Regions from separate parts of the Apilactobacillus sp. EABW-1NA genome, predicted to be linked through region 1. Evidence: predicted binding sites of a transcription regulator. Region 1 holds the regulator's gene; each other region holds the start of a gene.
What was found. The regulator HrcA, encoded in region 1, represses chaperone genes, less so after heat shock. The targets are predictions, from matches to a motif close to TTAGCACTCNNNNNNNNNGAGTGCTAA.

Region 1 (3,218 bases):
GTGGACCATTTTCACCTGATGAGATGAATGGAAGACTGATTTCAGTTTCAGAAACACCTGATAGATCCTTCTTAGCCTTTTCAGCAGCATCCTTTAGTCTTTGTAATGCCATCTTGTCTTGTGATAAGTCGATGCCATTTTCGTTCTTAAATTGTTCTACTAGGTAGTCCATAACTCTCTTATCAAAGTCATCCCCACCTAAGTGAGTATCACCATTAGTTGATAGTACTTGGAATACACCGTCACCTAATTCAAGAACGGAAACATCAAAAGTACCACCACCAAGGTCATATACAAGAACTTTTTCGTCTTTGTCTTGCTTGTCTAGACCGTAAGCTAATGATGCAGCAGTTGGTTCGTTGATGATACGTTTTACATCTAAACCAGCAATCTTACCAGCATCCTTAGTTGCTTGTCTTTGTGAGTCATTGAAGTATGCAGGAACAGTGATAACAGCTTCGCTAACAGTGTCACCTAAGTAGTCTTCAGCGAATCCCTTGATGTATTGTAGGATCATTGCTGAGATTTGTTGTGGAGTGTACTTCTTACCATCAACATCTACAGTGTAACCTTCTTCACCCATGTGACTCTTAATTGAAGCAATGGTGTTTGGGTTAGTGATCATTTGACGCTTAGCAACTTCACCAACTTGTGGTTCACCATCTTTAAATGCAACAACAGATGGAGTTGTACGTGAACCTTCTGGGTTAGTAATGATTTTTGGTTCTTTACCTTCAAGAACAGCAACAGCTGAGTTAGTAGTACCTAAATCGATACCAATAATTTTATTACTTGCCATAATTTATTATCTCCTTGATTATTTTTTATTGAGCAACTACAACCATGCATGGTCGAATAACACGATCAGCTAGTTTGTAGCCTTTTTGTAAAATTTCTACAACAGTGTCTGCTGGATGATCATCATCTGCAGGAACTGTTTGAACCGCTTGACACTCGCTTGGGTCAAATGGTTTGTTTAAGACATCAATTTCTTCAATGCCATTTTCAGATAATGCTTTGTTGAAATGCTTTAGAACAAGTTCAACACCTTGTTTTAATTGCTTTCCACTATCATCTGAGACTTCAACACCCAAAGCACGTTCCAAGTTATCCATTGCAGGTAAGATACTAGTTGCTAGTTTTTGACCATCATACTTGTAGATATCTGCACGTTCACGCTTGAATCGTGTTTGCATGTTTTGCATTTCTGCTTCAGCACGAAGATACTTGTCAGAGAAATCTTCAACTTGTTGTTGAAGTTCTTCAACTTGCTTTTCTAATGAATCCTTTTTATCTTTCTTAGCGTCCTTCTTTTTGTCGGCGCCTTTGTCCTTAGCAGCTTCTTTCTTTGAAGTTGCTTTTTCTAGGTCTTTTTCATCATCCTTCTTGCTAGCCAAATGAATGCCTCCTTTTACTGATTATATTTATCATAATAATTTCTCAGTTTCTTTGATAATTCATTTCTAAATCCATCAACGATTCCAATTACTCTCGAATATGGCATCCTAGTTGGACCTAGAACGGCGATAACACCCTTTCCATATGGTCCAACATCATAGGAACCAGTAATAATACTGTAATCCTTTAATAGATCATTGCTTAATTCCGGTCCAATTTGAACGGAAATCGAATTATCAGAACTCTTGATGAACTTCGCAGCATCATCAGTATCATTTAACAATGAGTAAATTGGCTTTAGATAACTGATGTCATTATTATCAGTAAAACTCAATAGATTCAATTCACCACCGATATAAAACTGATTAGTAGAAGCTTGCATCAAAACATCATCAAGAGTTTGAACTAAGCTATCAGGGTTCTTAACGTACTTGAGAATTTCAGGTACGATTTCTGTCTTCAACTTAGTGATAACTTCGTCTAAAGGCTTCCCTGCTAACTTGTCATTTATCATTCTGACAACGGCATCTAACTTCTCACCGCCCAAGTCACCATCAATATGGAAAACCTGGTTAACAACTTCATCATTATCAGTGATTAGAATTGCCATCACCTTATGATTGCCAAGTGGAACTAAACGAAAGCTCCCCAAAATGGGAGTTGTTTCTTGTTCCGGCTTTAAAGTCAATGCAGTGTAATTTGTTAAGTTAGATAGAATGTCAGCTGATTGTTGAACGATTTCATCAATTTGTCTAAACCTTCCTGATAGTGAGTTTTGAATCATCATCATATCACTATTATCAATTGGATTTGGATTCAACAAGTTATCAACATAGTAGCGATAACCTTCGATTGATGGAACACGTCCCGATGAAGAATGATTCTTGGTAATTAAACCAATTTCTTCTAGAAATGCCATTTCATTTCTGACGGTTGCTGAACTGACATGTATTGGTAATTGACTGGATAATGCCTTTGAACCAACAGGAACACCTGATTTTGTGTAATCATTAACGATGATTTTCAAAATCATTTTTTCTCTTTCAGTAAGCACACCCGATCACTCCTTATCGATTAGCACATTTAGCAGTCATCTGTGTTAAGTGCTAACCACAATTATTAATTTACCAAAGCCATCTATATAAGTCAAGAAAAAGACTAGTTATTTTCGAAATATTGACGGGTAAAATCTTCATCAGATTGAAGTTGCTTAATTAGCTTATCAATCCCTTCAAACTTGACTTCACCGCGAATACGATATAACCAATCTACCTTTAATACTTCTCCATATATATTGTCATTAAAGTCTAAAATATTAATTTCCACTGTGATTGGGTTCTTATCACCAAAGGTGACGTTTCGCCCAATTGATGCCATCCCATGATATTTTTGATCACCGATAAACACATCAACTACGTAGACACCGATAGTTGGTAGCCATTGTAGTTCATCGTGTTCGATGTTGGCGGTTGGATATCCTAATTCACGACCACGAGCAAAGCCGTGGACAACGATGCCACCAGTTTGAAATGGTCTGCCCATCAAATGGTTCACTGTTTGAATGTGACCTTCATCTAGATTCTTTCTAATTCGAGTTGAACTGATCTTTTCCAATTGGTAATCTGCCAAGTCAACGGCAACTACGTCAAATCTGTCTTTCGCATAATTGGGTAGTAAGTCCATTGTTGCGTCCTTGGCACCATAGGTATGATCTGTTCCGGCAACTACGGTGTCGGCATTAAATCTAACTAGGTAGTTATCAACAAATTCTTGTGGTGTTTGGTTTTGAAAACTAAAACTATAGTTAACCACGAACACCT
Region 2 (3,218 bases), on a different contig from region 1:
GCAGAAATTAACATTGTCGCGAAAAGGGAAACGATAATTTCGAATTTTAGCATAATCGTTATCCTTTCATTTTATAATACTATTAATAAATTATACAAATGTAACAGATTAAAAACAAGGTTAAACAAAAAAAGGATTCCCAAAGGAATCCTTTTTTATTACATCATTGGTCCCATTGAAGGGTTCATTGGATTTTTCTTTTCTTCTGGTAAGTTAGCTACAACAGCTTCAGTAGTTAATAGTAATGCTGAAACAGATGCGGCGTTTTGAAGAGCTGATCTTGATACCTTGGTTGGGTCAACAACTCCGGCCTTAACCATGTCTTCATATTCACCAGTAGCGGCATTGAAACCAATACCCATTTCCTTACCCTTTAGATGTTCAACAACGATTGAACCATCAATTCCGGCATTGTGGGCAATTTGTCTAACTGGAGCTTCTAGAGCACGTAAAACGATGTTTACACCAGTCTTTTCGTCACCTTCTGCAGGGATTTCTTCCAGATTCTTTAGGATGTTGATGAATGCAGTTCCACCACCTGGAACGAAACCTTCTTCAACAGCGGCTCTAGTTGAGTTCAATGCATCTTCGATTCTGTACTTACGTTCTTTTAGTTCGGTTTCAGTAGCTGCACCGACACGGATAACGGCAACACCACCGGCTAGCTTAGCTAAACGTTCACGTAGCTTTTCTTTGTCGAATTCTGATGTAGTAGTTTCTAGTTGGTTCTTGATTTCTGCAACACGCGCAGCTAATTGGTCCTTGTCACCGGCACCTTGAACGATTGTAGTGTCGTCCTTGGTAACGTTAACCTTGTTTGCTTGACCTAATTGATCAATGGTTACGTCCTTTAGGTTTAATCCTAAGTCGTCAGTGATTAAAGTAGCACCTGTAAGAACTGAAATGTCTTGTAATTGAGCCTTACGACGGTCACCAAAACCAGGAGCCTTAACAGCAACAACGTTGAAGGTACCACGCATCTTGTTTAATACCAATGTTGGTAGTGCTTCACCACCAATATCATCGGCAATAATTAGAAGTGCACGACCTTGTTCAACAACTGATTGTAGTACTGGTAGGATTTCTTGAATGTTGTTAATCTTCTTGTCAGTAACTAAGATGTATGGGTTGTCTAAGTCAGCTTGCATCTTGTCGTTGTCGGTAACCATGTATTGTGACATGTAACCACGATCAAATTGCATACCTTCTACGACATCCATAGTTGTGTTAACACCACGTGAATCTTCAACAGTGATAACACCATCGTTTCCAACCTTTTCCATTGCGTCGGCGATTAATTCACCAACTTCTGGGTTAGCAGCTGAAATTGAAGCGATTTGAGCGATGTCGTTCTTACTCTTGATTTCATTTGACATATTGTGTAGCTTTTCAACGGCTACTTCAGTTGCCTTTTCGATACCGCGACGAACACCAACAGGGTTGGCACCAGCAGTAACATTCTTCATTCCTTCGTTTACGATTGCTTGAGTTAATACAGTTGCAGTAGTAGTACCATCACCGGCAATGTCGTCAGTCTTTGATGCAACTTCTGATACTAACTTAGCACCCATGTTTTCAAAATGATTTGGTAGTTCGATTGACTTAGCGATTGTAACACCATCGTTAGTGATGTTTGGTGTACCTGTTGATTGTTCAACAACAACGTTTCTACCTTTTGGTCCTAATGTAGTCTTAACAGTGTTTGCAAGTTTATCAACACCTCTTAGCATTGAACGTCTTGCGTCTTCTGAGAATTTAACTTCCTTAGCCATTTCTTATTCACCTCATTAATAATTCCGTTTTATCTATTATTCAACGACAGCTAAAATGTCGCTTTCTTTTAGTACTAAATATTTTTGACCATCGTAGTCTACAGAAGTACCTGAATACTTATCGTAAACAACTTCGTCACCCTTCTTAACTTCTGGTGTAACAGTTTGGCCATTGTCTAAAACTCTACCGTTTCCCACGGCAACAACTTTACCAGTTTGTGGCTTTTCTTTAGCATTATTTGCTAACACAATGCCTCCAACTGTTTCTTCTTTAGCTTCTTGTGCTTCAATAATTACACGATCACCCAATGGTTTTAACATTTTGCTTGACCTCACTTTGTTTTTTATGTCTTTTATCAGTATTAGCAGTCAATTATTATAAGTGCTAATCACTATAAATAATATATTATTTTTTAGTTTTAGATGCAAGAATTTTTACTTGATACACGATATAATCCTACAAAAAAAAGATGGGCCAACGGCTCATCTTTCTTATTCACCTTCATAGTGTTCAATGAAGTAAATTAATGTTTGTAATTCATTAGTTAAATCAACGTTTTGCACTCTTACATTTTTGGGAACTGATAAACGTTTTGAAGTAAAGTTCATGATACCCTTTGCTCCACCCTTTACGGCTTCATCACATAGGTCTTGAACTACGGTTGCTGGAACAGTAAAAATAACTACTTCAATTTGTTGATCTCTTAATTGTTCTTGTAAGTCTTTAACATCGTATACTGGTACACCACTTTGAACAGTGTTAATCATGTCGTCATGAATATCAAAGGCAGCTGAGATTCTTACGTTACTATCTTTGTGAAAATTAAAGTGTAGTAAGGCTTGACCCAAATTACCTAAACCGACTAATGCAACATTTGTTAAGTGATCTTGATTTAGAATCTTCTTGAAGAAGTCTAATAAATTATCAACTTCGTATCCATATCCACGTTTTCCAAGAGCTCCAAAATAAGATAAATCTCTTCTAATAGTTGCTGAATCAACTTGAACTGCTTCAGCAAAAGTACTAGAGGATATTCTCTTTATTTTCGCGTCGTGTAAACCGCTAAGATATCGATAATACATAGGCAATCTTTTAGCCGTTGCCCTAGGAATTTTAATATCCAAAATGTTCCCTCCCGAATCTTTCGTAACATTTATGTATTTTATCATAAAAACAAAGTTTGTGAAAATATTATCATCAACTAAAAAGGATTGAACATTTTAATTTATCGGTCATTATATGCTAAAATAGTCATTATTACTGATAATACAAGAAAATTAGGAGGTGAATTTTATGATTATTTTACAAGCAAATAAAATGACAAAACGATTTGGTGGGCAAGATCTTTTCACAAGCGTTAACTTGAGTATCGAAGAAAACAGCAAGGTTGCCTTGGTTGGTCGAAACGGTGCTGGTAAGTCAACCTTAGTGAAAATGATTTTGGG
Region 3 (3,218 bases), on a different contig from region 1:
GGTGCATTATTTGGCCATATATCACAACTGTTTAACCTTTTTTATTCTTCAATATGCGTACCGTTATTATTTCTTATCATAGTAAGAGTGAGAAATGGCGAACAGATGTTAATCATTTCTATAGATATGATTATTTTTGCTCAGCTTGCATGTCTAGGAACATTTAATTTTTTAAGCTTCTTTCATCCAAAAATATCAATTATTGATTATTACATTACATCATCTTTATCATTTGTCATTATTCTTTTACTATTTTTTTCAATCATCATAACCATATTTTATTATCGCCACACCCAAACAAACAATCCTAATCTAAATAGTTTTCGAGCTAAATATTTTTTACCTAAGGTTATTTTAGAAATGCTCAAAAATTCCTTTACGGTCATTTCCATTATATATGGTGGAATTAAAATCATGGATGATAATACTAGTTTTACCAATGCTAATATTATCTTAGCTTTTATTTATTGCATTGAACTACCACTAATTATTTTAACAATCATTTCGTGGTATGAATTAGTAAAAATTGGTGAAGAAATAACCGACAAAAAAAGACGCCAATAAAGTGCACTGCACCCCAAAGTTTTTTACAAACTTTGGGGTGTTTTTTGTGTCTAAATATAAATATGAAAGCTGAAATCATGGACTGTCATTATGACTTTAAAGAAGATTTGATTTCTTCAATGAAAATATGGATTGATTATTACAATAATCATCGTATTAAAACAAAACTAGGCGGAAAGTCACCGGTTCAATACCGGAAACTTTCCGCCTAGGAAAAACAATATAATAATGTACAACTTTTGGGTGCACATCAAAAGGCGTCTTTTTGTAGATATAAATATAGATTGAATAAATCGGCTAAGATCTTAGTACCAACCGTGTTGTAACCAAAATGACTTAGCGTTATCCCATGAACCGTAACGGGCAGCAACATATTGATCAGCAACTCTTTCCTGGTTAGCAGCTGAGTAGTCACCGTGTAGCATAGCAGCACCTAGTTGGTACTTACCATAGTATTGACCGTTTGAGGCAGTGTATGAACCACCAGATTCACGGTTAGCAATCCATTCTTTAGCATAACTGCTTGATCCAGTGTAGCTTGAGCTTTGTGATTGGCTGTAATTAGTTGTGCTTTGAGTTTGTGCTTGTTGTTGTGGTTGTGCTACTGATTGTTGGTTAGTAGTACTTTGAGCAGTTGTTGCTGAGGCAACAGTCTTTTGATCAGTAGATACAGTTGCACTTGAAGGTAAAGTTATCTTTTCACCTACATAGATTAAATCTGTGTTAACACGATTGTTAACTGCTCTAAGTGAACTTAATGAAACGTTGTATTTTTGTGATAATCCCCATAGAGTATCACCACTTTGAACAGTCACAGTCTTCTTAACTGATGCTTTAGCTTGTTGTTGTGGTTGTTGTGCAGATGCATTAGCAGTTTGATCTGCGTTGGCATTTGCGCCACCAGCTACAAATAATCCAGCTACTGCGGCAGTAGCAAATAACATTGACTTCATACTATTTAATTTAACGATAATAATTCACTCCTATAAAAATCTATAATTCTGTATTTCTGTATCGTCGAAAGTGTTAATCGATTTGATTAACTGTGATATATACTACATCGTATCCATTACATGACCATATCATGCACGTTAAAAGTTTTGGCTTTTTCGTAACATTGTCGTTACGCTGTAACAATATGACATCAAAAACGCCACATTCCCCGTGGTTAAAGCTTTTTAAACGTTACATACAGCTTAAATTATTCTAAAATTGTTTCTAATTTGGCAAAAAAGTGTGCTAAAAAATTTAAAATAAGCCTTGCAATGCTCAAATGAATCAAAAAATCTATAAAAAAAAGCGTTGAAAGTAAAACTTTCAACGTCTCTTTTTTAATACCAGTTATTGGCAACCCAATGTTGTTTGGCGTTGACCCAAGAACCATATCGATTAGCAACATATTGTTCTGCGACACGTTCTTGATTAGCTGGTGAGTAATCACCATCAAGGTAACTACTATCTAATTGATATCTACCATAGTAACGACCATTTTGAGCCGAGTATGAATTGGTAGATTCATGGAAAGAAATCCATGCCTTTGCTTCGGCATTTGCTTTGTTCCATTCTGATTGAGCATTGTATTGTGATTGATTTTGTTTCTTAGAAGTAGAATGATGTTTGTTTGACTTAGTCGAGTGTTGCTTTTGAACCTTCTTGTCGTCTTTTGCATCATTATTATTATCTGGAACCACGATTTGATCACCAGCTAATAAATCATCATCACTATACTTGCCGTTAGCATGCTCCAAAACAGACATGAAAACATTGTACTTATCTGACAAGTTTTCTAGTGTATCGCCAGACTTCACAGTCACTACTGTATTCGCATTGGTATCTACAGTAGCATTTCGGTAAATAGAAAGTAATCCCGCGAACGAGATTGCGATTACAAAAAATAAAACATGAAATTTATATCTAATAACTGAAACACTCCTATATAAAATTAAAAAATAAAAAATTGCGTTGGTTGTCATTCAACAACGAATGCATATTCTATCCACTTAACATTACACAACCATTACACAAACGTTACATTCATCGTTCGTTTTGTAACATAGTAACATTAATGTAACTTATTGAAATATAAATGAACACAATGACTAATAAATCGGCTTTCTGGTTTTAATAATCGTGTACAATATATAGGCAATTTTTGATCAATTTTCGCAAAAAAATTTCAAATTTTTTTCAAAACTACTCAAATATGTTTCATTTAAAGTGATGTGCAACGTAAAAATCGCAAACAAAAAGCCTACTACAAATCGCTTTATGATAGGCTTTTTAACTTTTTCTTAATAGCATTAAATTATTCTAAACATTAGTTAATCTTTATTATGTTTAATAGCAACTCCTGTGACTGCACTTAGAATTGAGAACACTGGAGACAAGATACTTAGGAATAGGAATGGAGCAAAGTGACTTGCTGGAACACCTAATGTTGCTGAAATAAATGCTCCGGCAACACCCCATGGAATCAAGTAGTTAATTACGGTACCACCATCTTCAATCGCACGACTTAGTGCTACTGGTGCTAATCCAGCTTGGTGGAAGACCTTCTTAAATGCGTTGGCAGGTAGAATTTCTGATAGGAATTGTTCACCAACGAATACGTTTACCCCGATGGCAGTGAAAATTACGGCGATGATTAACTTAGC
Region 4 (3,218 bases), on a different contig from region 1:
TTTATATAGATATTATAGGTCGTAACCAACCATGATATTCTTAAAGGCATTTAGGCATCCTTTATCAATGCGTTGGTTTAAAAATCTTTCGTTAGTAATATTTGAGTTATCGAAGTATGAAGAAGACATGTTAACTTCTGGGCATAGTTCAATAAATTTTTTGATCATATTATCGTCAAATGAATGTGGTTGAACATCGATGCTTAAACCAAATTCTTGATGGTAGAAGCACATTACCATTTGTTTTAATAATACCGTCATAGCACGATTTGGAACAGTTGTGATGTCAGCTTCAACTTTTAGGACATCATAGTAACGATCAAACAATTGGTATTGAGCGTTATATCCTTGAACCACGTTAATTCTGGCAACCTTGATGTTTTCCATTGAGTAGCCTGAATCCAGCATGTCTTGTTCACGTTTTGATAATTCATCGCTTTTAATGTATTTGATTGGGTCAGTTCTTAGGATCATTTCCACGTTAGGAATGTCATCCTTAGAAGATGTAACTGGCTTGTAAACCATACTGTTAAATTGGAATGATGTTTCTTTTGACATTGAGGCGTCAATGTTTTGAGCATTGTTATAACGTGCTTGTTCTACCTCTCCGTGGTTCTTAATTACTACGTATACAATCACCGCTAAAGCAATGATGATACCGATAGTAATCGCTAATATCGGATTAGCTACCACACATAAAAGTAAAAATATTAAAACTAACGCTCCTGAACAACCTAATCTCATCTACTAACACTCCAATCATCCTTAAAAAATCATTACAATTCCATTATAATATTTTTTCACTTTATATTACAGAAAAAAATACACAAAAAAAGAGCCATAATGGCTCTTTTTTGAATTAGTTGATAGAAATTGAATGCTTGGATTGTTTTTCAGCTGATTTAGGTACCATGATATCCAAGATACCACCATCATACTTTGCACCAATCTTATCAGTGTCCGCATCAGGCAAGTAGAATGAACGACTGACATCGCTAGATGTTCTTTCGCTTCTAATTAACTTACCTTCTTTGTCTGTTTGTTCCTTATTCAAATCGTGAATAGCGTGGATTGTTAAAGTATCATTTTCATAATTAATTTCAATATCTTCCTTCTTAAATCCAGGTAGTTCAGCCTTTACTTCGAATTCGTCATCATTTTCGATAACATCTGTCTTCATCTTTGAGGAGTTAGCCATGTTTCTGCCTAATCCATCAAAGAAGTTGCTCATTGGATCCATAAAGTCGTTGAATACATTGTTTCTTAGTTCGTTTGCCATAAGATATCCCTCCTATTATTTGAGTTAATTAGTTAATGTCAATTTTGTGTGCTTTTTCATTCTTAACTTCTTGCTTTGGTAATGTAATCTTTAGAATACCGCCATCGTAGTCGGCAGACACATTATCAATATCGATATCAGGTAGGTAGAATGCACGTGCGATATTGCTTGAAGTGCGTTCCTTTCTTAATACCTTACCTTCCTTGTTAGTGTCTTCTTTACTCAAGTCATGTGTAGCATGAATACTTAGAGTATCGTTGTTGTAATCTATATGAATTTCATCCTTCTTGAAACCAGGTAATTCAGAGCTTACTACGTAATTATCTTCGTTTTCAATAACGTCAGTCTTCATTTGATTACCAGCAACTGAATTGAAGAAATTCTTACCAAAGTCACCGAAGAAATCGTTCATTGGATCAAATACATTGAAATCTCTGTTTCTTAATTCGTTAGCCATAATCAAAGCCCCTTTTCATTATTTTATTTTCAATATTTAGTTGGTAGTTATTTATTTCCTATCAACAATTCTTATATTAGTCAGTATTGGTCAAATAGTCAAGAGAAAATTAGCACTTTATTTAATGGAGTGCTAAAAACACGTTATAAACGTTGATATAACAGTATTTATTTTTAATAAAAAATTTAAAAAAGATATAAAAAAAGACGATTCTTTTTCAGAATCGTCTTTTTGATCAAAGTTTTTTATTTAAACATTGCACCGTAAGCCCAACCAATAAATTTACCTTGGTAGTAAGCCTTGTAGTAGTACTTCTTCCAACCGTCTTTCTTAGCACGTTGGGTGATTTGTACTGGGGTGTATGCGTATCCGGTACCGTAGTTGGTAACGTGAATATCAGCGAATCCACTGTTACCAACGTGATTGTAGAAGTTTACCTTTGGGTGCATTCTAACAATCTTAGTAGCATGGTACTTGGAATAAGTCACGTTTGGTACCAAACCATTAGCGTTAATCCAACCTAATACCTTACCGCTTTTTAGAACACGGTAGTAAGTACGACCATTTGAAGTATTCTTGGCCACGGAGTTGATACTAATCTTCTTAGCAGCGTAAGAATTACTCTTATGGACGGCCTTAGTTTTTTTCTTGTATCTGTTATCTCCAGGTACATGGTTATAAATCTTTAGACCAGTACCACCAGCAATTGTCATTGATTTATCAACGGCAGTGTAATCAACATTCTTAACTACGGCCTTTTTCTTTGGCTTAGTGGTAGTTGACGCGGTGTTGGTACTATTACTGTTATTGTTGGTGCTGTTGTTTGTGTCGGTATTGTTGTTATTAGTGTTGGCAGCTTGTTGGTTAGCTTGGCTAGCCGCATTCTTTTGCGCAGCACTTTGTTTCTTGTTTACCTTTTTAGAAGATTGATCACTCTTTGGAGCAGTAATCTTTGGTATAGGAGTAGGATTTGTGGCATCGGCAACGTCACCAATGAACCAGTTAGCATCCTTTGAGGTAAACATACTTGCATCAAGGTTTTTACCTAGTGCATTTGAATGGAATTTATCTGTAAATTGCCATAAGACATGTTCTCTGGCAGGTTCGTTGTTTTGGTATGCGGCTAACCAGTAACCGTCATAGTTAGCAACTGAACTAGCTGCGTTTTGAACCATGAAATTAGCATATGAATAGAATAAAATCTTACGTTGACCAACTAATGGTCTCAATGCCTTCAACCATGCATCGGTTGATTCATTGGTTCCACCAGAAGTAACAGTTTGTGATTCATAGTCATTTACATAAAATCTTGCGCGTGGTGCGCGGCTGTATAGCACTTTGGCTTCATAAGCGGCATCGCTAGGATTTTCGTATTGACTAAATGAGTATACCCCGTATGGGATACCATACTTGTCCATTAGATCACGATTGTGTTCAAATGTCTTGTCGGCATAAGCACTACCGTATTGCACTCTTAAAATA

Region 2: a site for HrcA is predicted at 2,135-2,161, ahead of groES (co-chaperone GroES). Genes of this name have one in related genera too.
Region 3: a site for HrcA is predicted at 1,781-1,807, ahead of OEZ61_RS00210 (LysM domain-containing protein). Genes of this name have one in related genera too.
Region 4: a site for HrcA is predicted at 1,846-1,872, ahead of OEZ61_RS07285 (Hsp20/alpha crystallin family protein). Genes of this name have one in related genera too.

Annotation. Positions count from the first base shown of each region.
Region 1 is NZ_JAPDKO010000003.1:21,995-25,212, reverse strand. Features, by position in the region: gene dnaK (molecular chaperone DnaK) at 1-799, opposite strand, end outside; gene grpE (nucleotide exchange factor GrpE) at 825-1,397, opposite strand; gene hrcA (heat-inducible transcriptional repressor HrcA) at 1,412-2,452, opposite strand; gene ribF (riboflavin biosynthesis protein RibF) at 2,557-3,218, opposite strand, start outside.
Region 2 is NZ_JAPDKO010000005.1:48,499-51,716, reverse strand. Features, by position in the region: gene OEZ61_RS02540 (MraY family glycosyltransferase) at 1-53, opposite strand, end outside; gene groL (chaperonin GroEL) at 159-1,772, opposite strand; gene groES (co-chaperone GroES) at 1,809-2,093, opposite strand; gene OEZ61_RS02525 (redox-sensing transcriptional repressor Rex) at 2,265-2,900, opposite strand; gene OEZ61_RS02520 (ABC-F family ATP-binding cassette domain-containing protein) at 3,067-3,218, shown strand, end outside.
Region 3 is NZ_JAPDKO010000001.1:124,847-128,064, forward strand. Features, by position in the region: gene OEZ61_RS00200 (hypothetical protein) at 127-564, shown strand; partial or broken gene OEZ61_RS00205 (IS3 family transposase) at 627-776, shown strand; gene OEZ61_RS00210 (LysM domain-containing protein) at 870-1,517, opposite strand; gene OEZ61_RS00215 (LysM peptidoglycan-binding domain-containing protein) at 1,896-2,378, opposite strand; gene nhaC (Na+/H+ antiporter NhaC) at 2,886-3,218, opposite strand, start outside.
Region 4 is NZ_JAPDKO010000030.1:10,235-13,452, reverse strand. Features, by position in the region: gene OEZ61_RS07295 (hypothetical protein) at 13-693, opposite strand; gene OEZ61_RS07290 (Hsp20/alpha crystallin family protein) at 860-1,279, opposite strand; gene OEZ61_RS07285 (Hsp20/alpha crystallin family protein) at 1,308-1,736, opposite strand; gene OEZ61_RS07280 (GH25 family lysozyme) at 1,982-3,218, opposite strand, start outside.